Regions from separate parts of the Streptomyces sp. NPDC002088 genome, predicted to be linked through region 1. Evidence: riboswitches for the same ligand, from Rfam matches in the RefSeq annotation. Region 1 holds a riboswitch; each other region holds the start of a gene.
The links. A riboswitch is a leader RNA that binds a small molecule or an ion and turns the genes downstream of it on or off. The one in region 1 is predicted to bind cyclic di-AMP.
Positions count from the first base shown of each region.

Region 2: it holds a riboswitch for cyclic di-AMP, as region 1 does, so the genes downstream of both, ABT114_RS03595 (C40 family peptidase) here and ABT114_RS32595 (C40 family peptidase) in region 1, are expected to answer to the same signal.
Region 3: it holds a riboswitch for cyclic di-AMP, as region 1 does, so the genes downstream of both, ABT114_RS18070 (C40 family peptidase) here and ABT114_RS32595 (C40 family peptidase) in region 1, are expected to answer to the same signal.
Region 4: it holds a riboswitch for cyclic di-AMP, as region 1 does, so the genes downstream of both, ABT114_RS17100 (transglycosylase SLT domain-containing protein) here and ABT114_RS32595 (C40 family peptidase) in region 1, are expected to answer to the same signal.

Region 1 covers NZ_JBEOXO010000018.1:169,423-176,320, reverse strand. Annotated here, with positions in the region: gene ABT114_RS32650 (pyrophosphohydrolase domain-containing protein) at 1-147, opposite strand, end outside; gene ABT114_RS32645 (hypothetical protein) at 156-638, opposite strand; gene ABT114_RS32640 (hypothetical protein) at 631-903, opposite strand; gene ABT114_RS32635 (hypothetical protein) at 851-1,090, opposite strand; gene ABT114_RS32630 (hypothetical protein) at 1,087-1,356, opposite strand; gene ABT114_RS32625 (metallophosphoesterase family protein) at 1,385-2,617, opposite strand; gene ABT114_RS32620 (hypothetical protein) at 2,819-3,190, shown strand; gene ABT114_RS32615 (hypothetical protein) at 3,268-3,552, shown strand; tRNA gene ABT114_RS32610 (tRNA-His) at 3,592-3,676, opposite strand; tRNA gene ABT114_RS32605 (tRNA-Asn) at 3,759-3,831, opposite strand; tRNA gene ABT114_RS32600 (tRNA-Leu) at 3,900-3,979, opposite strand; gene ABT114_RS32595 (C40 family peptidase) at 4,029-4,667, opposite strand; cyclic di-AMP (ydaO/yuaA leader) riboswitch at 4,667-4,808, opposite strand; tRNA gene ABT114_RS32590 (tRNA-Phe) at 4,837-4,909, opposite strand; tRNA gene ABT114_RS32585 (tRNA-Pro) at 4,916-4,988, opposite strand; gene ABT114_RS32580 (hypothetical protein) at 5,123-5,248, opposite strand; gene ABT114_RS32575 (Lsr2 family DNA-binding protein) at 5,402-5,770, opposite strand; gene ABT114_RS32570 (hypothetical protein) at 5,894-6,751, opposite strand.
Region 2 covers NZ_JBEOXO010000001.1:762,398-769,295, forward strand. Annotated here, with positions in the region: gene ABT114_RS03580 (ANTAR domain-containing protein) at 1-23, shown strand, start outside; gene ABT114_RS03585 (SUMF1/EgtB/PvdO family nonheme iron enzyme) at 1-258, opposite strand, end outside; gene ABT114_RS03590 (hypothetical protein) at 341-499, opposite strand; gene ABT114_RS03595 (C40 family peptidase) at 496-1,938, opposite strand; cyclic di-AMP (ydaO/yuaA leader) riboswitch at 1,947-2,120, opposite strand; gene ABT114_RS03600 (NlpC/P60 family protein) at 2,475-4,238, opposite strand; gene ABT114_RS03605 (NUDIX hydrolase) at 4,397-4,888, shown strand; gene ABT114_RS03610 (NAD-dependent epimerase/dehydratase family protein) at 4,910-5,950, opposite strand; gene ABT114_RS03615 (DUF6745 domain-containing protein) at 6,066-6,898, opposite strand, start outside.
Region 3 covers NZ_JBEOXO010000007.1:336,206-343,103, reverse strand. Annotated here, with positions in the region: gene pcrA (DNA helicase PcrA) at 1-873, opposite strand, end outside; gene ABT114_RS18075 (ScyD/ScyE family protein) at 980-2,068, opposite strand; cyclic di-AMP (ydaO/yuaA leader) riboswitch at 2,321-2,492, shown strand; gene ABT114_RS18070 (C40 family peptidase) at 2,501-3,649, shown strand; gene ABT114_RS18065 (tellurite resistance/C4-dicarboxylate transporter family protein) at 3,793-4,785, shown strand; gene ABT114_RS18060 (hypothetical protein) at 4,763-5,116, opposite strand; gene ABT114_RS18055 (C40 family peptidase) at 5,586-6,653, shown strand; gene ABT114_RS18050 (hypothetical protein) at 6,753-6,898, shown strand, end outside.
Region 4 covers NZ_JBEOXO010000007.1:132,318-139,215, forward strand. Annotated here, with positions in the region: gene ABT114_RS17085 (FAD-dependent oxidoreductase) at 1-866, shown strand, start outside; gene ABT114_RS17090 (carboxymuconolactone decarboxylase family protein) at 993-1,454, shown strand; gene ABT114_RS17095 (HAD family hydrolase) at 1,500-2,306, shown strand; gene ABT114_RS17100 (transglycosylase SLT domain-containing protein) at 2,316-2,798, opposite strand; cyclic di-AMP (ydaO/yuaA leader) riboswitch at 2,802-2,973, opposite strand; gene ABT114_RS17105 (CocE/NonD family hydrolase) at 3,368-5,371, opposite strand; gene ABT114_RS17110 (polyprenyl synthetase family protein) at 5,789-6,799, shown strand.

The DNA of each region.
Region 1 (6,898 bases):
GAGTTCGGCCCGCAAGGCGATGAGTTGGTCGCGGCCCATCTCGTCGCGCTCGATGAAGGGGGTTTCCCCCACCGCCTCATGCCACTGCCTGACGGCACGCATGGGGCGGTGGGGGGAGGTATGAAGCAGGGTGTTCGGGACGGGCACGGGTTCTCCTAGTCGGCGAGGATGTCGGCGAGGTCGCCGGGGGTGACGTTCTGCGAGAGGCGGCCGTCGTCGAAGAGATGGACTCCGGCCCGCTCGTAGGCCAGGTCGACCAACTGCGAGCAGATGAGCCGGTCCTGTCGCTGGATCCGGTTCTCGACCCACTCCCAGCGCAGGCCGAAGAACTTCAGGCTGAGGGCGAAGAGGTCCAGCCAGCCGTACTTCGTGCCGAGCAGGGCCTGCGCGTTGCTCCAGATCCGCTCCCGGGTGTCGTCCGGGAGCGAGGTATGAAGGTTGTAGCGGGCCTTGGGGTACATCGAGATGTGCCCGTACTTGGCGCCGTGGGGGGTGGCCTCGATGATGAGGCCGCCGTGGCCGACGACGAAGGCGTGGTTGTACCGGCTGAAGGTGCCCAGCCGGATCCACCATCCTGCGATGCCGCCGGTTGCGGTGACTCCGTAGGTCCCGACGGGCGGAACGGGCCCCTTAGCCATCCTGGCCGTCCTCCTGCTCCTTGGCGGCCGGGCGGGCGCCGAGCGCCTCGTACCAGGCCATCCAGTCCCCGTAGGCGCCGGTCTTGCTGCGCTGGACGAAGGGGTTCAGGCCGTAGTGGCCGGGGTTGAAGCGAATCGGGCCGTAGGGGTATCCCTCGTCGTCCCGCTCGACGACGGTGACGACCTGCCTGTCGTACTCCTCCCAGTTGCCGTCACTGTCCTTGCGGGAGTTGACCGTCGTGGTGGTGGTCGTCTTGCGTGCCACTTTCTTCCTCCAGGGAGTACTTGCCGATGAAGTCGATCTGGACGTAGTCGGGGCGGCGTTCAGCCGTCTCGCGCCACTTGGTGATGTGGAACTCGCGGGAGTAGAAGTAGGTCTTGGGCTTCCACTGGCCCCAGACCCTGAGCAGGACCCGGACCTTCCAGACCGCGTTGTCGCGGGCTGTTCTCACTGGCCGCCCCCGAGGGGCGAGGTATGAAGCGTGAGGACGACGGTTTCCCGCTCGATGTCCATGAAGGGCTCGGCCAACTGGACGGCGACCTGGGTGAAGGCGTCGCCGATCTGCTGCTGGATGCCGCCGAGGCCCTGCAACTTGTCGGCGAACTCCAGCAGGGAGCCGACGACGTCCTTGACGGAGACGTAGGCGTCGCCCTCGTCGTCGGTGAGGTAGCGATAGGAGGCCTCGTGCTCGGATGCGGCCTCGGTGATGATGCTCAAGGGGTTCTCCAGGGTGGTGGTGGAGGGCTCAGAGCCAGACGCGGTACTCACTGGTGACGCGTCCCTTCTCGGGGTTGATGAAGTGCAGCCGCTGGGAGGGGTCTCCCGTGGCCGCGACGAACTCCTGGGCGTAGATGTTGTCGCTCTCGGGGCTGCCGGTCATGAAGACGGAGCCGCCGTTGGCCAACTGGAGTTGCATGGACTGGTGGTAGTGGCCGATGTACAGGTCCCGGAACCGGGGCAGTACGCCGGAGGCCCACTGGTTGGCCTTGCGGAGGATGCCGTAGGCGGGGATGTTGCCGCCGAAACTCTTGATCTCGTCGCCGTGGATGGCCATGGCCTTGTAGTTGCCGATGGAGAAGTTCTGGTACCAGCCGCCGTCGGTCTGGAACCGCGTCAGGCGCTCCTCGCCCGCAAGGCGCTCGCGGACGATGTTGTAGACCATGCGGTCCACGTTGTCGCTCGCCTTGATGCCATCGGACTTCTTCCCGAGGCGTCCGTGATTGCCGTACTCGGCGACGACCTCGACCGTCTCGTAGGTATGAAGCGCCTGCTTGATCGTCCAGAGCATCAGGTCGGCGACGTCGAACATCTGCTCATACAGGGTTCCGTCGAGTTCCCAGACCTGGCCGGGGAAGATCGAGACGCCCTCGACCATGTCTCCGGTGAACAGCAGGACGCCGTGCTTGACCGGGTGGTCGGCGCGCTGGATGTCGGTGATCTCGTTAGCCTTCTCGACGTACCGGTGGATGCGCGAGCGCATGATGATCCGGTCGTAGGTGTCGGTCTTCTTGCCGCCCTGCCAGTCGGTGAGGTGCCACAGGGCGACCTCGGGGGCCTTGGTGCGCTTGTCCGCGACCGGCGGGACGACGGGGGTGCTGCCGACGTACTGGGCGGCGTCGCGGGCGGCCTTGTAGACGGCCTCGATGTACTCGTCACCGCGCGCCTTGGCCTTCTTGTACTGGGAGAACAGGCGCCGGTTGTCGGACTCCAGGGCGGTGAGACGCTCCCGGGACTCCTCGTTCGCGGCCACTGCCTCGGCCGTGCCCTCCTCGGGCAGGGTATGAAGCGGCTTGCGTCCCGGCTCGACCAGGACGTTCTTCTTGTAGCCGTTGGCCTTGCGCCAGCGCCGGACGGCGGTCTCGGAGGTCTCGACACCGTTGAAGACGAGGTCGTTCGCAGCAGCCTGGTGACCGACGTTGGGGTCCATCAGGATCTCGCGGACCCAGTCGACCTCGGTGAACTCCAGCAGCATGCTCAAGGTGGTTCCTCTCGCGGGGGTTTGGTGGTGCCAGGCCTCTCGGCCCGGCGTTCGAGTACGGTATCAGCATTACGGCTTCTTTGACAACGTTCACTCCTGAAGTGAACCCAACCGACTCCAGCAGTTAAACGGCCATTCGGACGGCTGATCTGCACAGACTAAACTGAGTACTGGTTCAGAACCAGTAACTAGGAGTCTTTCATGAGTGGAGTCGGTGGCAACACCTTCGTGCTGACCAGCAGCGACCTGTCCGTGGCCCAGCCCCTTCCGGTCGCCGCCGAACTGGTGGCCATCTACGGAAACCTCGGCACGGCGGGCTCGACGCAGACCACGTTCCAGGTCAACAAGAACGGTTCGGCGGTCTCGGGGGCCCTCGCAACCGTCGCGGCCAGCGCGACCAAGGGGAACAAGGTCCTCACCAACCCGTACGTCGGCGTGAACGTCATCACCCCGGCCGTCAACGACGTCGCGGCGCTGGCCACGTTCGTCCCCGGCGACACGGTCTCCCTGACGACCACGCTGGGCACCTCGGCCGCCAACCCGGGCGTCGCCCTGCACTTCAAGGTCAAGTAACCGTCGACCACGAACCCCCGGCCGCCACTGTCCAGGCGGAGGCCGGGGGTTTGCTGTACCCGAGGAAGGAGGCTGCTGTGTTCTGGACCTGCGACGAATGCAGGGAGTGGGGCGTCGCCGAGACCGATGTGGACGCGGCCGTCGACAGGCAGCGGCACCTGAACTCCCACCGGGGCGCCGATGTGCCTCCCCCTGCCGCCGAGGAGGAGCCGGACGAGGGCACTGTCCTGAACCGGACGTACGTGGCGTGGGGTATCACTGCCCTGCTGGGGCTACTGTCCGCCCGCTTCCCGTCCCTGGTGGGGGTAGTCCCCTGGGCGGCCCTGATCGCCTTCGTGGTGACCTACAGCGGGCAAGGCTGAGCCCCGGCGACATCGTCGAGCGGTCGGCCGGGGCTGTCGGGTGTACGAAGGGGGTCGAACCCTCACGCCCCTCTCGGGACACCGGGGTCACAGCCCGGCGCGGCTACCTTTTCGCCACATACACCATGCCGGAATTTTAACGGGGTACCGGTGTTCCCGAGCGGGGCGAGTTTAGACGTAGGAGTAGGACCGCCAATCACTCCTAGCTCCCCGACCTGGATTCGAACCAGGAACCCACGGATTAACAGTCCGTTGCTCTGCCGATTGAGCTATCGGGGAATGCTGCATCAGGGTTTGCACCGACCCTACTGGACTCCGCGTCCAAACAGGTACCTGACTCCGGACCGTACCCAAGGTGGGATTTGAACCCACACGCCTTTCGGCACGGTGTTTGAGACCGCTGACTGTGCCATTCGTCTACTCGGGCTGGGACCGGAAGGACCCTATCTTCCCTCCGGCCTTTCTTAAGGTGAAGCCTACTTCACCGTGTAGCGCCCGTAGTAAACAGACTTCGACCACGGCTTGTAGTAGTTGACGCCCTTTCCGGGGCGCTCGGACTCCAGCCACGTCGTGGAATTGACGTAGATGGCCACGTGATAGACGTGGCCGCTTGAGTCGTGGACGAATACCAGGTCACCCTTCTTGGGGGTCTTGACCTTGGTGCTGGAGCGGTACTGCGCGTCCGCGACCCGGGGAATGGTCTTCCCCAGCTTCTTGAAGGTGTAGTACGTCAGGCCGGAGCAGTCGAAGCCGCTCGACGGCGAGGTGCCGCCGTAGACATACCGGGTGCCGATGTACTTCTTGGCCTGGTTGACGATCTTCGTCCCCGAGGAAGTCGAGGAAGCGGCCGTCGTGCTGGCCGGGGCCGTGGTGGAGGTGGATGTTGCGGACATATATATCTTCTGTCCCGGGTATATGAGATTCGCGTTGCTCAGGTGGTTGATGGACTTGAGTTTCTGCCAGGTCGTGTGGTGTTTCGACGCGATCCCGCCGAGCGTGTCCCCGCTCTTTACGGTCACATATGCGGCTGCTGCCGCTGCCGAGGCGGTGGGGGACGCAATCGGGGTCAGGGCCAGCGCGCCCGCGAGAGCGATTCCAGCGATTCTCTTGTTCATGGTGCACTCCGCACGCCTGCGAGATTAGGTGACGGGCTCGGGATAAGTGCCTTTCCCTACCACATATGAATCTGCGGATTCGCCCCAGTGATGCGTTTCGGTCTCCCGCCCCTGTTCAGAGGTTGATTGCAGTATTTGTCCAGGAACAGGGCTCGGCGTCTGAACAAAGTGGCCCCCCTTGGAATCGCACCAAGATCTCCCGCTTTTCAGGCGGGCGCATTAACTGTCTCTGCCAAAGGGCCTCGAAGTCGGGATGGCCGGTTTCGAACCGACGACCTCCTGATCCCAAATCAGGCGCGCTACCTGCTGCGCTACATCCCGTAATTGCTTCGCTGGACACTACCGTATCAGGGATACGGCTTGTCAACTCCAATGCGCAACTTACTTGCGCCAGGAGGGAGGGGTTCCCCGCCGGGACTTACGCCTCACGTGGCAGTAGCGGACCACGGGCAGCCCTAGCGGGCGGGGAACAGGACACGGCCGAGGCAGAACGCCGTCGAGGCCGAGGTGACGAGCGCGGGCATGCTGGCCGACGGGAGGGGGCTCCCGTGGTCCGGCCGTCGCGCGCTCGTCGTGTTCATGCATCCTTTTTACAGGATCATGACTACGTGTTTGTAATCACCGAGGCCACTGCCCAGCAAGCCCCGCAGGCGGGCGGGGGTAGACACTGTCCGGGAACGCAAAGAGAGGGCCGGGGGATGATTCCCTCCGGCCCTCTGCGGGCGGTGTCAGCTCTAGCTGTGCGCTTCCTCGAACTCCCGGATGAGGTCGGAAGGCAGGCGGCCGGTCCCAGAGACCTCGCGACCCTGCTCCTTCAGCCACTCGCGCACGTCGGCTGCGGTGAATGCCTTGCCGCCCCTGCCCTTGATGGCCTTGCGCACCTGGGTCCCCAGGCGCTTCTGGGCGTCGTGGGCGATGGAGGTGAAGGGCTCCACCGCTGACAGCAGCTCGTCCTGGTGCTCCTGGCACAGGTCCATCAGGTAGCGCGTGGTTCCCACGGTGATGGCCGTGGGCTCGTTGTCCGGCACTGCCTGGCCGCACACGACCTTCTTGCGGCCCCGCTGGACCTTCTTATCGCACGTCTTCGAGACGACGTCCGCCATGATCACTCCTTAACAAGACAACCCCCCGGTATGCGCTCGCATCGTGAGGCAAGACCCCACCATACTGCTTCTCGGATACTGCTTCTGTCAATCGCATCCTGCCGAATGCTTAGCAATACGGCATTAAGAAGCGTTTCCGAGAAGGCTCCCGACGGGTTGCAGCACGCGGCCCGCAGTGTCTCCGACCAGGCCTTTCGAGGTTTCAGGCTGCGCGGGGGCCGCGAGGGCGACCTTCGAGATCGGCACGAAGGTCTTGACGCCCTTCTTGGGTTCCTCCGAGGACGTTTTGCGGTGCTTGCCGACGGAGGTCTTCGCCTTGTGCGTCTCCGGGCCGGACGATGCCTTGGCATGCTTGCCCAGGGAGGGGGACGAGCCCGGGAGCTTGACCACGGCGGAACGGGTCGGGGTCGGGGCGGTGCCAGGCGAGCTGGTGGCGGTCGGGGTGGAAACGGAGCCCATCGGAGCGTCGTTGCCGGTCATTTCGGGCTGGTCCACGCTGTCGTCGTCGTTCTGGTGCTCGGTGGCAGCCGCCGCAAGGCCTACAGCGAACGGCGCAAGTACCGCTGCGACGACGATCGCCAGTGTGCGGCAGCACCGGCTCATGAGGTCGGGCCTGGCCGACGCCCGCGCTAGCTGCGCAGACGGGCTCCGGGGGGTCACCGAGCTGGCGCGGGCGGGGCCGGGTGACGGTTCCCAGAAACCGAATTCCTGGCGGTCCTCGATCCACCCGAAGGCCAGCTCCCCGGTGTCCACCATGTGCAGGAGTTCTTCGGTGATCTCGTCGTCGGTCGGCTCGACGTCATCGGACTGCCGGTAGAGGTCCGGGAGCGCCCCCTCGTGCGGCACGTCCTCGCGGTACCGGATGGAGGGGTACTCCAGGGCGTCACCAGGGAGGGGTACGTCCCCGGCAAACTCGCGGCGGAGCCCTCTGACGTCCTGCTCCCCCGTGTCGTCGACACCGCCACGATCGATCATGTTCATGTCCCTAGCAACCCCTCCTCGCGGACGTGCCTGCTGCGCTGGCTTACGCGGCGGCCACGTCGAACCGATGCATCTGGGCGTGACCCGGATCACGGCATACAGGAGGGGCCTGTGGGCAGGCGCGCAGGGACCCTGACGGCGGTGATC
Region 2 (6,898 bases), on a different contig from region 1:
GCACGCACCTGTCGGAGCCCTGACCGTCCACGCCCGCGCCAGGGAACGCGCGACGCGGAATCCGACGACGTCGACCCGGAAGGTGGGGTGGCTGCGCCGTCGCACGCAGGCCCGGCAGCTCCAGTGCCGCCTGGCGCCCACGTGGTGGATCCGCTCCCGTGAGTTGCCCCGGTGCCAGGCGATCTCGTCGAGGGGGCCGTAGCGGGGGCCCGCCGTACCGGCGCGGCAGGCGCGCTCCCACTCCGCCTCGGTCGGCAGCCGATAGCTGTCCGCAGACGTGTCCCACGCGACGTCCTCGCCGCCGTTACCTCCGCCGTTCCCGCGCTCGGGCGCCGACCCGTCACCCGCGCAACGCCTGGGTTACCGATACGGTCGCCAGCTGGTAGGGCGCGAGCTCGACCACCCAGCTGCGCCGCGTTCGCAGGTCGGACAGGGTGACCTGCTCGGCCGGGACCGTGACCAGCTCACCCAAATCCCTTGTCGCGAACCCGAAGTTCACGCGGGCCGTGCCGCGCTGTGGATCGCCGTCTGCCCGGCGAAGAAGATCGACTCCTCGCGCACGGAAGCGCCCGGGCCCGGTGCGTGGATCATCGTGCCGTTGCCCGTGCAGAGGCCGACGTGGCTGACATCGCCGTAGAAGAAGATGAGGTCGCCTGGCTGGAGCTCGGTGAGCGGAATCGCCGCGACGGTGCGGGCCTGGTCGATCGCCGTGCGGGGGAGCGCGACCCCGGCGGCCTTCCAGGCGGCCTGGGTCAGGCTGGAGCAGTCGTACGACTCCGGTCCGGTCGCACCCCACAGGCACGGTCTGCCGATCTGGGCGCGGGCGAAATCGAGAGCCTTCGCGGCCTTGCCGCTGTACGTCGCTTCCGGCACGCCGACGGGGACGGTGGCGACGCTGAACAGGCCGGTGTCGACGGGGGTGTTCGCGTATCCGGTGCCGAGGGGGAGGCTGAACTGTCCGGTGTCGACAGGGCTGTTCGTGTATGGCGTGTCGACGGGGAGGCTGAACTGCCCGGTTTCGACAGGACTGTTCGTGTACGCCGTGTCGGCAGGGAGGCTGAACTGTCCGGTTGTGTACTCGGTGCCGAGGAGGGCGCTGTCGAGGGGGACGCTGAACTGCCCGGTGTCGACAGGTGCGTTCGTGTACCCGCTGTCGACGGGGATGGTGTCGAGGCTGATCGCCGGTTGTGTGAGCCAGCCGGCTCCCGCGCCTCCCTCGCCGCGCAGAGGATCCTGCTGCGCAGGGGCCGACCACAGGGCTTCGGCCGTCGGCGCGGCTTCGAGCGCGGCGGGCGGTGTGTTGCGCAGGGTGATCTGCCGGGACAACAACTCCCGCGCCGTGGTGAGCTTTTCCCGGATCTGTTCCTTCGTCGTCCGCAGCGCGGACTGCCGTGACTTGGTGGCGGGCGCGGGCGCGGATGCGGGCAGCGCGGCCGGGAGAGCCGGAGGAGCGTAGGGCGCCGTGAGGGCAGGGAGGGCGTCCCGCCGGCTTCCTGGCGTGGCCGACAGCGCGGCGATGGGCCCGGCGGTGAGCTCCGGGACGCGTTTGACGGGTGCCTCCAGTTCGAGACGGGGCGCCGGAACCGCGGCCGGGAGTTCCGCCGGGCGAGCGGGTCGGGCCGCGGCCGGAGGGTCGGGCATCCTGTCGGCCGGCAGCACCGCCGCAACCGTCGGGCCCAACTTGGCGCGCGCCACGTCGAACCACTGCCGGGCGACAGTGTCGAGGGCGGGGTCGGCCTGCCTGCGCTCAGTGGCGCGCAGCGGTGCGGCGGGCCTGCGTGTCCCCGTCGTCATCGCGCGGGTGGCGTTGTAGTTCCCCGTGTCGGTCTCGGCGCGGTCGTAGAGGGTGTTGATCCGCCGCCGGATCTCCTCGCGGCTGACCGCGTCCGTTCCGGGGAGGCCGAGACCTTCGGGGCGCGTGTCGCGTTCCGGCGCCATCGGCGACGTACTCCTTCCGTGCACCGCCTACCGAGTTAGCTGTCGGGTTCGGGCGGGGGTTCCGGAAGGCGTGCCCTACAGCCCTTGCCCCATAGGGCAGTTGGGCCGATTCACCCCAAAGATCGGTTGGGTCCCCGGCTCCGGCGGCCGCAGTGGTTCACCGGACTCGGCGGAGGCTGCACGGCCCGGCGGGATTCGCCGGAGGGATCCGAGCGGCCTGACGCCAACTTAGCTAATTTGTGCGGCTCGTGTGAAGGTTGAAGAGCGGAATGTCCGATACGTAATTGTGACCTTCATTTCCCTATGGCCTCTTCCGGGGCGGGTGGCCGCCGCTGGAACTGTTCGCCGAGCTGGTGGACATGGGCGGCGTCGGCAACATGGCGTTCATGTTCCCCGACACCATCGAGCTGGACGTGGACACCCACACCGGGCTGTTCGCCGCAGCCCTGGCCGATCGCCCAGAGGTGGTCTACGCCGTACTTCGGGATTCACACCCACCGGTTCCTCTGGGAGATCGGCTGACTCTGCGGCAGGTTTCAGATACGGCGCACGGTGTGCAGCTTCGTGGCGTACGTGCCCGTGCCGTCGAGCAGCGACGCGCCGCCCAGGTCGGACATGGTGGGCCCGTTGACCGTCTTGCGGCTGGAGAGGAAGCGGCGCTTGCCGGTCGCGTCCGTGCCCAGGTAGATGCCGACGTGGTCGACGGTCACGGTGTCCGTTTCGGGGTCGTCGTCGCCCGAGTCGGCGTTGAACAGCACCAGGTCGCCGGGCTGGAGCAGCGCAGCCGCGGGCGGGTTGGTGCCGTCGGTGCGGTCGATGACCACCCCGGGCGCGTAGTCGACGATGTCTCGCGACTTGCGCGGAATCCGGTTTCCGGAGGTGTCCTCGCCGGCGGCCAGGGGCACGCCCATGTGGTAGCCGTAGACCATCCGCGTGTAGCCCGAGCAGTCGAGGTTGCCGACCTGCTTGCTGGACGGTCCGGTGTAGGTCCCGTCGGGGAAGGTCCAGCCCACGTTCATGTACTCGTGGAAGTCGGCACCCTCGTAGCGGTAACCCTGAGGGTCGAGGTAGCCGTACCCGGCCTCGCCCAGCACCTGCTTGCCCTGGGCCGGTCCGGCGCCGGCCGTCACCGCCGGAGCGTCGCCGAGGAACATCGCGGCGTAGGCGAGGACGTCGGGGACGGTGGAGCCCGCCCAGTCGCGGATCGTCTGCTCCAGCTGCGTCGTCCACGTCCCGTCGAACGGCTCGGGCAGCACCCGCACCCAGTCGCCGTGCGTGACGGTCGGCGGGGTCTCCCAGTTCGCGGCGTCCACCTCGTAGCGGCTGACGGACAGCGTGACCGGCAGGTTCGTACAGCCCTTGTTGGCCAGGGCGCGCAGGCCCACCCGGCCCTTGGCGAAGGTGGAGTCGGTGACGTCGATGGCCCACGCGGTCGGCTCGGCCGACGCCGACCGCCATGCCTTGGCCTGGATCCGGGTGCCCTCCCGACGCACCCGGATCGTCCAGTCGGTCCCCGCGGGCACACTCGTGTCGAGCGTGAGGGCGGAGGCCAGCTGGGTCACCGTGTCGTCGACCTCCTTCTCGACGCGCAGCTCGACCGCGCCCGAGGTCAGGAAGGACAGCCGGGCCCGGTAGTTGCTGTGGGTGGTCTGGTAGCCGAAGGTCAGCCCGAACGAACACGCCTGGCCGGTGGGCACCTTGTCGAACCGGGCTGTGCAGCGGGCGTCGACGTCGGTGATCTCGTCGTCGCGCAGGCTGGCGTGCCGGCTGTAGTTCTCGGTGGTGAGGCTGACGACGCCGCTGCCGGGCACGACCGAGTAGTCGGTGTCCGCCGGCCCGAGCGTGGACCAGCTGCCACCGCCGGGAGAGGTGCCCCAGTACTTCCGGTCCGCCACGTCGAGCGAGAGGTCGGGCAGAGTGCGCTGGAAGTCGTCCACGAAGGGCCGCTTGTTCTCCGCGAACGTGCGCTGCGGGCCGGGCAGTACGACGGTCCGCGCACCGTGCGTCAGCAGCGCGACGCGCCTGCCGCCGGAGGTGACCTCGGTGCGGGCCGGGGTCCCCGCGAGCACGGTGGCGGTGAGTGGGGTGCTCAGCGTCACCGGGGTGAAGTAGGAGGCGTCCAGCGGGGGCAGGGTCACCGAGGAACGGGCCGAGGACAGACCGGCCGGACCCGTGAACGGCTCCACGGCGGCGGTGTCCCCGGCGGCACGGGCCGGAGCCGAGGCCGCTCCGGCGAGCGGCACGGACGCGGCAGAGGCCGCGAGAGCGGCGAGAAGTCTTCGTCGAGAGGTGTGAGACATAGGGATCATGATCGGGGTAGGCGCGGCGCACGGACAGCGGACCCTTGACTTCGACCGTTATCTGGTGGAATGGCGGTGCTGTCCTGGGTCCATCCGGCGGGCCCGGCGGGCCCGGCGGGGGCGTTGAGGTCGTTGACGTCGGTGAAAGGGAGGCGCAGGTGGCTGACTGGATGCCGCGCGAGGACTGGGTGAGGACACAGCCGCAGGCGCTCATTGCTGCTTGCGTCCTGGTGCTGGACGGGGACGGCCGCATCCTGCTGTTGCGTTACGGGCCGGGCCAACCCAACAGCGGGAACTGGTGGCTGCCGGGCGGGATGCTCGACCACGGCGAGGACCCGTGGACGGCGGCCCGCCGCGAGATGCGCGAGGAGACCGGCATCGAACTCGGGCCCGAACCCGCCCTGATCGGCATCGACCACCGGGTCGACGTGCTGGGCACGGGCCCGGTCCTCGACTGCTTCTTCCACGGCGGCACCCTCGCCGACGACGTACCCGTACGGCTCAGCTCCGAACACGACCGGCACGACTGGTTCGCCCTCGGCGAGCTGCACGACACGCCGCTCGCCGCCCAGCTGCCGACGCTCGCCGCGCTGCACGCGGCGGCGGCGAGCGGAACGGTGGTGTGTCTGCGGGAAGGGCATCTGCTGTGACAACCAGCCCCGCTGCCCGCGTCACGCGCGCCGTTGGCGGCGCCACGTCTCGTAGTGCTCCAGCAGCGTCTCCTCGATCGGGCGGTAGGTGATGCCCAGTTCGTGCACGCTGCGGCCGTTGTCGACCCGGAACCGTATGCCGAGGTGCTTGCGGATGTAGTCCTGCGTCAGCCCGAAGGCCGGGCCGAGGACGCGGACCGGCCAGTGCGGCAGCGCCGTACGGGGGAGGCGGAGGCTGCGGGGGTACCGTCTCCGGATGATGCGGGACATCTCGTGGAACGACGTCATCGTCTCCGCCGCGACGATGTAACGGCCCTTCGCGTCGGGGTTCTCCGCCGCCGCGATGTGCGCGTCGGCCACGTCACGCACATCGGCGGTTGTGAAGCTGAAGTCCGGCGCGCCGTAGAAGAAGTAGCCCTTGAACAGCTCGTCGAGCAGGAACAGGCTGCCGGACTGTGACGCGGGGGTGAGGGACGGGCCGAGGATCAGGCCGGGGTTGACCGACACCATGCGCCAGCGGTCCTGCGCCGCCTCCGCGTCCCACGCCGCGCGTTCGGCGAGGGTCTTCGCGTAGTGGTAGGGGTTGTTGTCGACCGTGCTCGTGGTGTTGAAGTACTTCTCCGCCAGCACCTGGTCGTCCATGCCTCGTACGTCGATGTAGTCGCCGAAGATCGCGCCGACGGTGGAGGTGAAGACCAGGCGTTCGACCTCCGGTGTCCGCTCCACGCTCCCGAGCACGTTGCGCGTGCCCAGCAGGGCCGGGTCGACCATGTCCCGGCGGCCGTCCTTGATCTTCTCCGGCATGAGGAACGGCGACGCCACATGGAAGACCACCCGGCAGCCCTGCATCGCCTCGTCGAACGAGCCCCGCACGAGCAAGTCCGCCTCGAACAGCTCAAGTCGTCCCGGGAAGACGTCCCGCATATCCGCCAGTGGTCCCACTTTGGCGGCGTCAGCGGTGGTGCGCACCGTCGTGTGCACCCGGTAGCCGTGCTCCAGGAGCCGCCGCACGAGATGGCTCCCGACGAACCCGCTCCCGCCGGTGACCAGAACGCCGGCCATCCCGTCTTTGCCCACGTTGCATCTCCTCGCTCCAGGTCCCAGGTGTCCCGCAGCATGCCACCAGATCATCTGGGGTGGCACACCTCGGCCGGACCGCGAGAGCCGGCCGGCCCCGTCACGTCTCCCGCAGCGGCGCGTACACCTCCGCCCCCAGGCCGAACGTCCAGGCGACTCCTTCCTTGGCCTGCCTCGTCGTCGGCGGTACCCGCAGCCAGTAGGTACGGTGCGTGCCGTCCGGCTCCGGTGTGGAGTTGAGGACCTCCACCATCACGACCGGCTCGTCACCATCGAGTTCGATGCGCCAGAGCGTGCCGGTCTCATCCCGGTGCACGGGACGGGCTCCGGAGTCGCTCAGGTAGCGGTCGTAGCCGTAGTGCTCGAGCATGACCCGGCGCAGCTCTGCGTTCTCCTCGGCGCGGATCCGTTCCGGCGTCAGCGTACGCAGCTCCGCCAGGAAGGCGGCCGGTACCGGCATCCCGCGCCAGGCGTGCAGGGCGAAACCGTCGGGGAAGGCGAGTGCCGGGCCGTCACCGCGGTCGAGCCGGCCGGCCTCGTCCCGGTGCAGGGCGACGGGGCGCTCGCACACCACCGCGACCTTCTCGAACGGCCACCACCAGCCGGCGCTGCGGCACACCTGGACCAGCCCGTCGAGCGGCGACTGGTCCGTGCTGAGGGCAGCGAGCCACGGCGCGTCGTGCTGGCCGAGCACGGCGTCGAGCAGCACCAGCCGTATCTCCGTCTCCGCGCCCGGATCGTCGGCGGCGAATTCGTCCAACACGCCCCTGCGGATCCGCTCGACGAGCGCCTGCGTCGTGTCCCACAGGCGGCCCCCGGTCGCCGACCAGCGTGCCGACCAGCCTGCCGCACCCAACTGCTCGTGCGCGCGGCGACGTTCCGCCGCCCAGGGCGCGGTGCGCACCGCTTCCCGCACGCTCGCCCCCGTGTCCG
Region 3 (6,898 bases), on a different contig from region 1:
GTGGTTCGTGTCCTGGTACTCGTCGACGAGTACATGGCGGAAGCGGCGGCGGTAGTGCTCGGCGACGTCCGGGAACGCGCGCAGCAGGTTGACCGTCGTCATGATCAGGTCGTCGAAGTCGAGGGCGTTGGCCTCGCGCAGCCGCGACTGGTACATGGCGTAGGCCTGGGCGAGGGTCTTCTCGAAGCCGTCGGCGGCCTGGGCGGCGAAGTCCTCCTCGTCGATCAGCTCGTTCTTCAGGTTGGAGATCTTGGCGCTGAAGGACTTCGGCGGGAAACGCTTGGGATCGAGGTCCAGGTCGCGGCAGACCAGGGCCATCAGACGCTTGGAGTCGGCGGCGTCGTAGATCGAGAAGGAGGACGTGAAGCCCAGCTTCTTGCTCTCGCGGCGCAGAATGCGCACGCACGCGCTGTGGAAGGTCATCACCCACATCGCGTTCGCGCGCGGGCCGACGAGGTGCTCGACGCGCTCCTTCATCTCGCCCGCGGCCTTGTTGGTGAAGGTGATCGCGAGGATCTGGCCCGGATGCACGTTCCGCTCGCCGAGCAGGTGGGCGATGCGGTGGGTGAGGACGCGCGTCTTGCCGGAGCCGGCGCCGGCCACGATGAGCAGTGGGGAGCCGGAGTGGACGACGGCGGCACGCTGGTTCTCGTTCAGCCCCTCCAGGAGGGCGGCCGGGTCGACCGCGGGGCGCGGGGCACCGTCGCGGTAGTACGCGTCCCGGTCCGGCGGCACGTCGAACTTCCCGCCGAACAGGTCGTCCGGAATCGGCTCCGATACGTGCTCGTCCTCGGGCGGAGGCGGGGGTTCCTCCCCATGGGCCCGGGGGGCCTGGAGATCCGCCAGGAAGCTGTCGTCAAAGAGGCTGCTCATCGCTCTCCGAGTCTAGGCCGCCCCACCGACAACCCGCCGCCACCCTGAGAACATCCCCGGAATCGAGTGACGGGGATCGGGAGCCGGGGACCGGGGACCGCGGGTCTCAGAAGCCGAGGATCTTCCAGACCTGCCCGCCCGGCGTCTTCCTGCCGTCCAGGACGGTTCCGTCGCGGTCCGCGATCGACCAGGCGGAGACGTAGACCTTGCCGTCGTACGGATCGACGGCCACGCCCGCCGGGAAGGGCACCTGGACGTTCGTACGCTTGCCGCCCGAGACCTTCGTCACCCTGCTCGCGAAGAGCTGGCTGACGTACAGGTCGCCGTCGTCGTTGAAGGCGATCCCGGTGATCGAGCCGAAGCCGGACTTCCAGCCGAGGATCTTTCCGGTCCGCGGGTCGACCTTCCACACGCGCGCGGTGGGCTTCTCCGCCTCGCCGTTCAGCTCGCCGACGTAGAGCTTGCCGTCGGGGCCGAGCGCGAGGGACGTCGGGACGGCCTGGTGCCTGTCGTGGTCGGGGAAGACCGTGAAGGGCCGGGCCTTTCCGGACGGGTCCACCACGACCAGGTCGTTTCCGGCGGCGTCGGCGACGATCTTGCGGCCGTCGGGGAGGGCGAGGACGGCGTACGGGTTGGATTCGACCGTCGCCTTGTGCGGGTTGTACTTCTGTTCGACGGCGGTGACGTCCGCGGCGATCCGTGCCGTGCCATGGTCGACGGAGAGCAGTTTCCCGAGCGTGTTCCAGGGCGGTCCGGTGGGAATGCCGGCCTCCGGCGGGGCGTAGGTCTCGACGGCCCAGACGCAGCCGTCGAGCGCGGAGACGCCGTCCACACCGGTCGCGAAGCCGCCGTCCGGTGCGGCGCCTGACGGCAGCCCTTTCACCACCCGGTAGTGGTGCCATGCGCCGCCGTCCCAGTAGATCTTGGTGACCGCGGACGAGAGGCCGACGCAGGTTTGGCCTTCTTCTCCCGCGCCGACGCACTTCTTGCCGCCGCGGCCGGCTTCGGCGACGTACACGTGCCCGTCGTCGTAGGAGAGCTGGCGCGGGTTGTCGAGGCCCTTGGCGATGACGCGGATCACGGGCTTGGCGCCGGCGTGTCCGCCCGTGGCGCCGGCGGCGCTCGCGGGTGCGATGCCCGCGGTGACGGCGAGCGCGACCGACGTGCCGACGACGAGTGCTGTGCGCTTCCTCATGGCCGTACCTCTCTCCCCCGCCACGGCACCCGACCGTGGCTGACTGGAAGCTAGCGCGACGAAGCGGGCGGACGTCACCACTCCGGACAAGTCACCACAGATCACTCCAGATTGGCCACGGCAAGCAATGCCCTGGCCTTAGGTCACGAAAATGTATCGGGCATATCGCCCATCAACCTTCACAGGCGCCACACGAGTTGGCTACCGTGCCGAGCAGGCCGCACGACCCCCACCGGCGAACGTCGCCGGGCCGCGCGGCCTCCGCCGAGTCCGGTACGCCCGCACGGCGACCGGAGCCGGGGACCCAACCGAGACCCGGGGTGAATCGGCCCGACTCCCCATGGGAGACAGGCCGTAGGGCAACCCTTCCGATCCATCCGCCCGAACCCGACAGCTAACCCGGTAGGCGGAGCGTGGAAGGAGTCGCCTCCCTTGGCGTCGCACCGCAAGTCGCGTCCCGCAGGTACGCGCGTAGCCGGCATACGAACCCCCGCCCTCGCCACGGCGGCCCTCACCTCCGTCGCCCTGCTCTCCCAGACGGCCAACGCCAGCCCCTCGGCCGACGACGGCAAGCCGAGCCTCGAAGAGGTCGAGAAGAAGGTCGACGACCTGTACCGCCAGGCCGAGTCGGCGACCGAGAACTACAACGCGGCCAAGGAGAAGACCGCGAAGCAGCGCAAGCGCGTCGACACCCTCCTCGACAACGTCGCCCAGCGCACCCAGAAGCTCAACGAAGCGCGCGAGGAGCTTGGTTCCTTCGCCGCGGCGCAGTACCGGACCGGCGCCACCACGGCCGACACCGCGACCTTCCTGCTCGCGGACTCGCCGCAGGACTACTTCGACCAGGCCCAGCTGATGAGTCGCCTGACCTCGCGCCAGAAGGACGCGGTCGATGACTACGTCACCGAACAGGCCGCGACGATGAAGCAGCGCCGGGAGGCCACCGAGAGTCTCGAGACGCTCACCGACTCGCAGGACGACCTCAAGACAGCCAAGGCGACCGTGCAGGAGAAGCTCACGGACGCGCGCGTGCTGCTGTCGCAGCTGACCGCCCAGGAGAAGGCCCGGCTGGCGGAGATCGAGAAGCAGAAGCAGGAGGAGGCCGCGCGCAAGGCGGCGGAGCTCGCGAAGCAGCAGGCAGCAGCGGCGGCTGCGGCTGCTGCTACGGAGAGCACGACATCGAGCTCGGGCTCGTCCTCCTCGTCCTCCTCGTCCACCTCGTCCACCAAGGCCGAGAAGGCGCTCGCCTTCGCCCGCGCGCAGATCGGCAAGCCGTATGTCTGGGGCGCCACGGGCCCCGACTCCTACGACTGCTCCGGCCTCACCCAGGCAGCCTGGAAGGCCGCCGGCGTCACCCTCCCGCGCACCACCTACGACCAGGTGAACGCCGGCACCACCGTCTCCCTCGCCGACGCGCAGCCGGGCGACCTGGTTTTCTTCTACGACGACGTCAGCCATGTCGGCATCTACATCGGCAACGGCATGATGATCCACGCCCCCAAGCCCGGCGCGTACGTCCGCGAGGAGTCGATCTACTACGACGGCGAATCGGGGATCCACAGCGTGGTGCGTCCGGCCTGACCGCCGACTGCGGTGCGGCACGCGCGCGTGGGGGAGCACTGGTCCTGAGGGAGCGTGGTGCTGTGCCTGCGCCCGCGCGTATTTTCGGGCGCCCGCGCGCGTGCCCCGCTCGCAACGCGCGCGGTGCTCCTTAGCATCGGCCCATGCCCCGCTCCTCCTCTCCCCGCGCCTGGTGGGCGCAGCGTCCGCCGGCGGCCGGGGCCGCCGTGCTCGCGACCGGCATCCTGTCCGTCGGTCTGCAGCTGTCGGGGTACGAGGTCCTGTCCCGGATCGCCCTGGTGCTCGCCTGCGCCGCCTGGCTGGCGCTGGCGGCGGACTTCGCTCTGCAGCTGCTGTGGGAACGGGAGAAATGGGTGCGCCGGGCGGGCACGCCCGCCGCACTCACCTCGGTCGCCGCCACCACCGTGCTCGGCACCCGTTTCTCCGCACTGGGCCGGCACACCCTCGCCGAGGCGCTGCTGGCGCTGTCCGTGGTGCTGTGGCCGGTGCTGCTCGTCGACGTCGTACGGCACTGGCGGCGGCGTATGCCGGGGACGGTGTTCCTCGGGTGCGTCGCCACGCAGGGGCTCGCGGTGCTCGGTGCCACCCTCGCCGGGGCCCTGTCGACGGCCTGGCTCGCGCGCGCGGCGATGGTGCTGTTCTGGCTGGGGATCGTGCTCTACGGCTTCGCCCTGGCCTACTTCGACCTGCGCCAGACCGTCGAGGGGGCCGGCGACCAGTGGGTGGCCGGCGGGGCGCTCGCCATCTCGGCGCTGGCGGGGGCGAAGCTGATCTCCGCCCAGAGCGCGAGCCTGTACCTGTGGAACGACGACAACCTCGGCGTCCTGCGCACCGTGACCGTCGCCCTGCTCGTGCTCGCCCTGTGCTGGTACGCCGTCCTGCTGGTGGCCGAGCTGCTGCGGCCGCGACCACGGCTGCGCTACGACGTGCGTCGGTGGTCGACCGCGTTCCCGACGGGGGTGACGGCGGCGGCGACGCTGTCCGTCGCCTCGGCCGTCGGCGTCCCATGGCTGAAGGGGCTCGGGGAGGTGCTGCTGTGGGTCGCCGTGGCCGTGTGGCTCGCGGTCGCCGCGGCGGCGGTCCGGGCGGCCTTGGTGGCCGTCCGTGCCGATGTCACGTCCACAGCACCGCGATGAAGATGTTCGCCGTGGTCAGCAGGCCCACCAGGCCGAACAGGCCCTTGTCCACCTTCTCGTCGTCCCGCTTCACGTAGACGAGGCCCAGGATCACGATCAGCAGGGCCAGCTTCACGCCGATCTTGATGTTGTTGACCGGATGATCGTCGGCCTGGTCGAGGCCGACCAGGATCACGCCGGTGACCAGCATTGTCGCCGCGCCGTGCAGCATCGCGGGGACGAAGCGGGCGGTGCCCTGGCCCATCGCCTTCATCTGGGTGAGGAAGCCGCCGAGGAGCGAGGCGATGCCGATGATGTGCAGGCCGACGAAGAGATGGATGAGTACGTCCATGAGGCCGGAGCCTAACCAGGTCCGCTTGAGCCCTCCGACACCGGCCCACCACATAGGACAGCGCCTGCATATATGCGCCCCATAGCACCATGTCACCCGAACGTGTCCAGGAATCCCGACATCGGTCATCACACTGCGTGAAGTTGACGGCTCCGCGCGCGGATCACGGTCACCTGAGGTCACCATTCGGTCCGCTCGCGCCAGTTCCGCACATCGCGTTACCAAGCCGACACAGACAGGCCTAGCGTCCTCCCCCAGGTGACCGGCTCCCCACCGCCGCCCGGGCCAGGGGCGGCAGTCGGACACCACCGCCGAGAAGGTCCGGCGGCGGCCCTCTCCCCCCTGTGCGGGCCGCCGCCGGACGCGAAGACCGCCCCGGGCGGCCATGCATCCGCTCTCCCGGGCGGCCGTACGTCCGCTTGGCGGCCGTACGGACCCGGCGGTCGTACGAAAGGACGTGCAAGTCCACGTGGCAGCGCACCGCAAGCCCCGTCAGCGCTCGCTCAGCGGCAATACGGCCCGTACCGCCGCCACGCTCGCCCTTGCGGGCGCGGCGACCGCGACGGCCTTCGACGGGACCGGACACGCCGAGCCGAATCTGACACCGTCGCAGGTCAAGGCCAAGGTGGACAAGCTGTACCAGGAGGCCGAGGCGGCCACCGAGAAGTACAACGGCGCCAAGGAGAAGGCGCAGGCGGCCGAGGAGCGGCTGGAGACGCTGCAGGATGAGGCGGCCCGCCGGGAGGAGCGGCTCAACGCGGCGCGGGACGCGCTGGGTTCGGTCGCCGCCGCGCAGTACCGCGACGGCGGCATGGACCCCGCGCTGCAACTCGCGCTCTCCGACAACCCCGACCAGTACCTCGAGGGCGCCGCCCTCGCCGAACGGGCCGGCGACCGGCAGGCGGGCGCCGTCGCGCGCGTCCGCAAGCAGCTGCGGGAGATCGAGCAGTTACGCGGGGCCGCGCGCGTCGAGCTGACCTCGCTCAGATCGCGGCAGGCGGAGCTGCGGCGGCACAAGCAGACAATCACCGGAAAGCTGGACGCGGCACGTCAGCTGCTGTCCCAGCTGACGGCCGCGGAGCGCGCGCGACTGGGCGGCGCCGACGGCACGGGCCGGGCCTCGCGGGCGTCGGCGGCCGGACGCGACAGCCTTCAGGCGCCCGGGGCCGCGACGGCCGCGGCGCCCAACTCCCGTGCGGCGGCGGCCGTCTCCTACGCCTACTCGAAGCTCGGCAGCCCCTATGTGTGGGGCGCCACCGGCCCGGACGCCTTCGACTGCTCGGGCCTCGCCCAGGCCGCGTACCGCGACGCCGGCATCTCCCTGCCACGCACGACGTACGCGCAGATCGACGCGGGCCGCCGCGTCTCCCGCTCCGAACTACTCCCGGGCGACCTGGTGTTCTTCTACTCGGGCATCACTCACGTCGGCATCTACGTGGGCAACGGACAGATGATCCACGCCCCGAACCCCTCGGCACCGGTACGGCTGGCGCCCATCGACGAGATGCCGTTCGCGGGGGCCACGCGGGTCGCGTGACGTGGCCGCAAGAGGCACAAAAGGTATGAAGGGCGTTAAGGGCTCGAAGGGCAAGAAGGTGCGCTGAGGGGGGGGCAAGAGCCGCTCGGGGATGGCCTGATGAGGCCGGGCGGGGCGGCGCGGGACTGGCACGAGCGCGGTGGCACGGTAGCGTCGGCGCGCGAAGCGGCAGTGGGCCGCCCGTACGCCGTCCGCGGTTCCGCCGCCGCCCCGGCGCCGTCCGAGAGGGTCCCGATGTCCCGGTC
Region 4 (6,898 bases), on a different contig from region 1:
CCGGCGGAGCCGGCGGATCAGGGTTCGAACTGAAGCTGGACTCGGGCGAGTTGTTCACCGCCCGGGCGGTCGTCGTGGCCACGGGCCTGTCCGGCCTGTCCCACCTGCCCCCGGAGCTGGCCGCTGCCGCAGCGGACGGTCCCGCGCCCACCGGCCGGGTCTCCCACAGCTCCCAGCACCACGACCTCAACCGTTTCTCCGGCAAGGAACTCATCGTCGTCGGAGCGGGCCAGTCCGCACTGGAGACGGCGGCGCTCGCGGCGGAGGCGGGCGCGCAGGTACACGTGGTCTCGCGCGGCCGCGGCCGGGTGGCTTTCGGCGCACCCCCGTGGAAGCAGCCGAAGCTGCGCCCCGAGTCCCCCTTCGGCCGCGCCTGGTCGCTGTGGGCGCTCAGCTACTACCCGCACCCCTACCGGTACCTCCCGGCCCAGACCCGCCACTACCTGGTCCGCCGGGTCCTCGGTCCGCTCGGAGCGTGGTGGCTGCGCGACCGCTTCGAGGGAAAGGTGCAGGTCAGCGAGGTGGCGCAGATCGTCGGGGCGGGGGCGGCGGACGACCGTACGACGCTGACAGTCGCCCCTCACACAGGCGGCACCCGGCAGTTGTCCGCCGACCACGTCATCGCGGCGACCGGCTATCGGGTGGACATAGCGGCGATGGACTTCCTCGGCCACGAACTGCGCACCGAGCTCGCGGTGAGCCGGGGCACCCCGAAGCTCGGCGCCGGATACGTGTCGTCCGTGCCCGGGCTGTACTTCACCGGCCTCCCGGCGGCGGCCTCGTACGGCCCGGTGATGCGCTTCGTGTGCGGTACGGAGTTCGCGTCCCCGCGGCTGGCGAAGCATCTGGCGGCGGCGCACGGCTGAAAGGAAGGACGAAAAGAGTTCCGTCGGTCTGTCACAACACGCGCCTCCGCTCCGTCAGTGCAGTGACGGCAACTCGTCACTGCACACGGACACGACGGACACGAAAGACACGCAGGAGGCAGCAGCATGCAGGCACGGATGACGAACCCGGCGTACGTCCTTCCGACCGCGATGAAGGGGATCGGCACCCTCTTCCAGGCGATCGGCGAGGCCGGCCTGGCGCAGGACCTGGCGGAGATCGTCGGGCTGCGCGCCAGCCAGATCAACGGCTGCAGCGCCTGTGTGCACGGGCACACGGTCAACCTGCGCAAGGCCGGCGCGAGTGAGGAGCGCATCGCCGCCGTCTCCGCTTGGCGGGAGGCGCCCTACTTCACCGACGCCGAGCGCGCCGCGCTGCGGCTGACGGAGAAGGTCACGCGGCTCGCCGACCGGTCCGAGGAGTCCGTGCCGGACGCACTGTGGGACGAGGTGGCCGACCACTTCGACGAGAAGGAGCTGTCCGCGCTGATCCTCACCATCTCGGTCACCAACATGTTCAACCGCATCAACACCACCATCAAGGAGCCCGCGGGCACCACTTGGGGCTGAAAACGGAGGTGAGTCGAGGGGGCGCGGTGTCCGTATTCTCTGATCATGGCCGCTCCCCTCGCATTCTCACTCATCGCCACCGACCTGGACGGAACGCTGCTCCGCGGCGACGACACCCTCTCCGACCGGTCTCTCGCCGCGCTCGCGCGGGTGGCGGAGGCCGGCGCCCAGCACCTCGTGGTGACGGGACGCCCGGCTCCGAGAGTGCGGCCGCTGCTCGACGACCTCGGCTGCAAGGGGCTCGCGGTGTGCGGGCAGGGCGCGCAGTTGTACGACGCCGGCGCGGACCGTCTGCTGTGGTCGGTCACCCTGGACCGGGAGCTGGCCGAGACCGCGCTCGGCAAGATAGAGGCCGAGGTGGGGCAGGTGTACGCGGCCGTGGACCAGGACGGGGCCGACGGCCTCACGCTCATCGAACCCGGCTACCTGATGCCCCACCCGACCCTGCCCGCGGTACGGGTCGGGCGGCGCGAAGACCTGTGGGGCGAGCCCATCAGCAAGGTCCTGCTGCGCCATCCCGCCCTGACCGACGACGAGTTGGCAGTGACGGCCCGCTCCGTGGTGGGCTCGCTGGCGACGGTCACCATGTCGGGGCCGGGGACCGTCGAGCTCCAGCCGTGCGGCGTCACCAAGGCGACCGGCCTGGCGCTGGCCGCCGAGCGCCTCGGCCTAGGCGCCGAACGGGCCCTCGCCTTCGGCGACATGCCCAACGACATCCCGATGTTCGACTGGGCCGCTCATGGCGTGGCGATGGCCAACGCCCATCCGGAACTCAAGGCCGTGGCCGACGAGGTCACCCTGTCGAACGAGGACGACGGCATCGCCGTCGTCCTCGAGAGACTCTTCTACTGACGGGACCGGTCAGTACGCGCCGAACACGTTGTCGATCGAGCCGTACCGGGCGGCGGCGTAGTTGCAGGCGGCCGTGATGTTCGCGACCGGGTCGTAGATGTTGAACGACGTGCCGGACACGTGGTACGCGTTGAACGTCGGGTCGATGACCTGCAGCAGGCCCTTGGACGGGATGCCCTTCTTCGCGTTGGAGTCCCAGAGGTTGATGGCGGCCGGGTTGCCGGACGACTCGCGGATCACGTTGCGGTAGATGCCGTTGTAGGTCCCGGGGATGCCGTGCTGCGCCATGACGGCGAGGGACTCCCGGATCCAGCCGTCGAGGTTGTTGGTGTACGTCGTCGCGGCCGCCGGGGCGGCGGTCACGGACGTGGTGGTGGCCGCGGAGGCGCTGGCCGCCCCGAGGAGCGGAAGGGCGAGCACGGCCGCGCCGGTACCGGCGACGGCGAGGGTGCGGACGAGACGGGCGCGACGGTTCTGACCGGCAGCGATCATGTCTGAATTCCTCTCCGGCGCCTACGAGGTGAGCTGTCGGGTTCGGGCGGGGAGGTGCCCGGCCGCGCCGCCCTGCGGCGACACGACTTAACCCCTAGCCGTTCCGGTGCGATGCCCGGTCCGGCGGCTTACCTGGGTCCCCCGTTCCTGCCCTACGAGTGAGTTCGTTGATGGTGGTGTTGGGCGGCGGCAGGATTAGGCGTCCACCCGACAGGCCGGAACGTATGCGAGAGCACATGTCCGAAACAAGTGTCGGAATCACACCTCACCCCAGTTGACCTTGGTCTGAGGCATTTGGGCTACTTGATCCTTTGCAGCCGCCAAGGGGCAACTCGCTTGCGGCGAAAGGGAAACGGGGGGTGGGTGGGGAGTGTGACCACCTGTCGGCTCGCGTGACCCAACTCACTGTTTGTCAGCCCGTAGAGCATTTACCGCTAAGAGGAATTCATCTAGCAATCACGGCAAATCGGGCACTGGTGTATGGGGGTTTCGGGGCGTTCCGGGGGTGCGAGGGTCACCGGCATTTCGGATATTTTGGGTGTTCAGGGTATTCAGGGCGTTTCGGGCGTTCAGGGGTTCCGGGGAACCCGCTTCTCCCACGTCCGGTGGAACACCACCTCGCCACCCTCCGTGCAGATCACCTCGTCGGAGGTGACGAAGTCCGCCCCGTCGCAGCCGATCTCCGAGCGGGTCCGGACCGTCGTGTCCCACATGAGGTCGGGGCGGTGCAGGCGGATTGACCAGTCGGAGCGGGTGCGGGCGGAGAGGGGGTCCCTCTCCTGGATCGTGTACGTCTCCAGCGCGTCCTCGGTGAACTCCAGCCCGTCGGGGTACACGCGCGTGCCGCCGTAGCGCGGGTCGACCTCCAGTCGCCACTCGCCCTTCGCCACGTCCCGTACGGCCAGGCGTGCGGGACGTGGCTCTTCGAGGGTGGCGGGGAAGTTCACTCCCAGGGGATCGGCCTGCTCGGGTTCCTCGAACAGGATGTCCGCCGACTGCCTTGTGCGCACGGGCAGTTCGAGGGCGCTGCCGGCCGGGTCCAGGGTGAGGCCCGCCGCCGAACCGGGCTCGGGCCAGATCCACGGCCAGTACGCCGAGGAGACGGCGAGGCGGATGCGGTGGCCGGGCGGGAAGGCGTGGCCGATCCCGGTCAGCTCGAAGGTCACGTCCTCCGTGGCGCCCGGGGGCCACGGCACGGACCGGTCCCGGCCCAACCGCGCCGACAGGTTCAGTACGCCGCGCGTGACCAGGGTCGACGAGCCGTCTGGCGCCACGTCGCACACCCGGGCGATCACCTGGCCGCGCGGTGCGTCGGAGGCCAGCCGCAGCCGCACCCGCGGCCGTCCCAGCACCCAGGTCTCCTCCGCCACCGCGAACTCGAAGCACACCGAGCGCCCGTCCTCCTCGCGCTGGTCGGGCGGGAGGTCGGCGTCGTCGCCGAAGGGGAGGAAACGGCCCGCGTCGACTCCGGTGTGCATCGGGGACCGTACGAGCACAGGGGCGCCCCCGAGTTGGTACGTGACCGTCGTCACGTAGGGGGAGGGCCAGGCCGGCTCGCCGACCCAGCGGCCCGGCAGCGTCTCGTACACCGTGGCCGGAGGGTGGGAGTCGCTCACGTAGGCGCGCAGGAGCGGTACGTCGAGGGCGCCCGTTTCCCGGCCCTTCAGCCAGTGGTCCCACCAGCGCAGCGTCTCCTGGAGGAAGCCGATCGCCGGGCCCGGCGGCAGGCCGCGGTCCGGGTACTGGTGCGACCAGGGGCCGATCAGGCCGCGTACCCGGTCGGCGGGGAGGTGTTCGACCAGGCGCAGGACGGTGTCGCGGTACGGGTCGTGCCAGCCGCCGACGGCCAGGACGGCGGCGCTGATCGCGCCGTAGTCCTCGCAGACGCTGCTCGGCCTCCAGTAGTCGTCCCGCGTCCGGTGGGCGAGCCAGGTGTGGATGAAGGGCTGTACCTCCTCCAGCCGCCCGAGCCACATGTCCCGCCAGGCCTCGCCGACGTACTGCGGGTCGGGCGGCCGGGCGACGAAGGCGAGCATCGTGGCCGCCCAGGCGTGCATGTCGACGGCGAGGGCGGAACCTCCCAGGTAGTGCACGTCGTTGTCATAGTGGTCGTCCGTGGAGCAGACCGTGACGACCGCCTTGAGTGGCTCGGGCGCGAGGGCCGCGATGCGGAGGGAGCCGAAGCCGCCCCAGGAGATGTCGAACACGCCCACCTTGCCGTCGCACCAGGGCTGCGCGGCCAGCCAGTTCACCACCTCGGCCCCGTCGGCCGGATATACCGCCGAGTACGGGTCCGCGGGGATGCCCTCGCTGTTGCCATGGCCGCGGACGTCGACGCGGACGGAGGCGTAGCCGTGGCCGGCGTACCAGGGGTGGCGCTGGTGGTCGCGGGGCGCGGTCCAGTCGGTCAGGCGGTACGGGAGGTACTCGAGGAGCGCCGGTACGGGCTCGTTGGTCAGGGGGCGCCACACCCGTGCGTACAACCGGGTTCCGTCGGGCAACGGGATGCGGAGGTCCTCGTGGGTCGTCTCGTAGGGGAAGGACGTACGGATGCGCGGGTTCGTCGGGCTCATCGGGGTGACCTCAGCGGACGGGGTGCACCGTGCGGCGAGTCGAGCGGCTCATCCTGCGGTGCCTCGTGCGGTGCCTCGTGCGGCGCGTCGTGCGGCGCATCGCGTAGGGCGCGAGGGCGGACTCGGTCGGGTGCTTTCGGCCGGCCGGGTGACGGCGCCCGGCGACGTACGGCTCGGGGCACGGATCCCTGCTTCCTCGTATGCCGACAATCTTTGTGATGTCAGCAGAATTCGATGAAAATCTGTCCTTATCAACTGATCAGAAACATACCGGGCGTGATCCGGTACCGCCTGGCCTGTAACCGTGGGGGCTATCGGTGATCGAAACGTGACCGGATACGCTGACTTGAGTGGTGGCAGCGACCTATCGACAAACCGTGTAAGCGCCAGTGGACACCAGCAGACAGGAGACCCCTCGTGACCGTCGTCGGGCCGTTCGGGCTGAGCGTGCGGGACCAGGCTCTGGAAGCCGATGTTCAGGCCGGGATGGCGGCTGTCGAGGAAGGCTTGCTCGAGGCCACCAAGAGTGAGGTCCCCTTCATCACGGAGGCCGCGCAGCATCTGGTGCGGGCGGGCGGGAAGCGCTTCCGGCCGCTGCTCGTGATGCTCGCGGCGCAGTTCGGGGACCCGTACGCGCCGGGAATCGTGCCGTCGGCGGTGGTCGTGGAGCTGACCCACCTCGCCACGCTGTACCACGACGACGTCATGGACGAGGCCGAGGTGCGGCGCGGGGTGGACAGCGCGAACACCCGCTGGGGCAACTCGGTCGCGGTCCTCACCGGTGACTTCCTGTTCGCGCGGGCCTCGCACATCCTGGCCGACCTCGGGCCGGAGGCGGTGCGGGTGCAGGCGGAGGCGTTCGAGCGGCTCGTGACCGGGCAGATCCTGGAGACGGCGGGGCCGCAGGACGGGCGGGACCCGGTCGAGCACTACCTGGATGTGCTGGGCGGCAAGACCGGGTCGCTGGTGGCCGTGTCGTGCCGGTTCGGGGCGATGATGTCCGGGGCCGACGAGACGGTCGTGGACGTGCTGACGCAGTACGGGGAGCGGCTGGGAGTCGCCTTCCAGCTGGCCGATGACGTGCTGGACATCGCGTCGGACTCCCGTGAGTCCGGGAAGACGCCCGGGACGGATCTGCGGGAGGGCATCTCCACGCTTCCGGTGCTACGGCTGCGGGAGCGGGCGGAGCGGCTGGGGCTGGCGGAGGATGTCGCGCTGTGCGAGCTGCTGGACTCCGACCTGAGTGATGACGCGCGGCTGGCGGAGGCGTTGGGGGCGCTGCGGGCGCATCCTGCGTTGGAGCAGGCGCGGCGGGACACCGTGCGGTATGCGGAGGAGGCGCGGGCTGCGTTGGCGCCGTTGCGGGAGTGCGACGCGAAGAGGGCGTTGGTTGAGGTGTGTGATGCGGTGGTGCATCGGGCGGGGTAGGGGGTTTGCCCACCCACCCGCCCGACTCGGTTGGGTGGAAGGTGACCCTCGCTCCGGGGCTCCGCCCCAGACCCCGGCGGGGACTCCGTCCCCTGCACC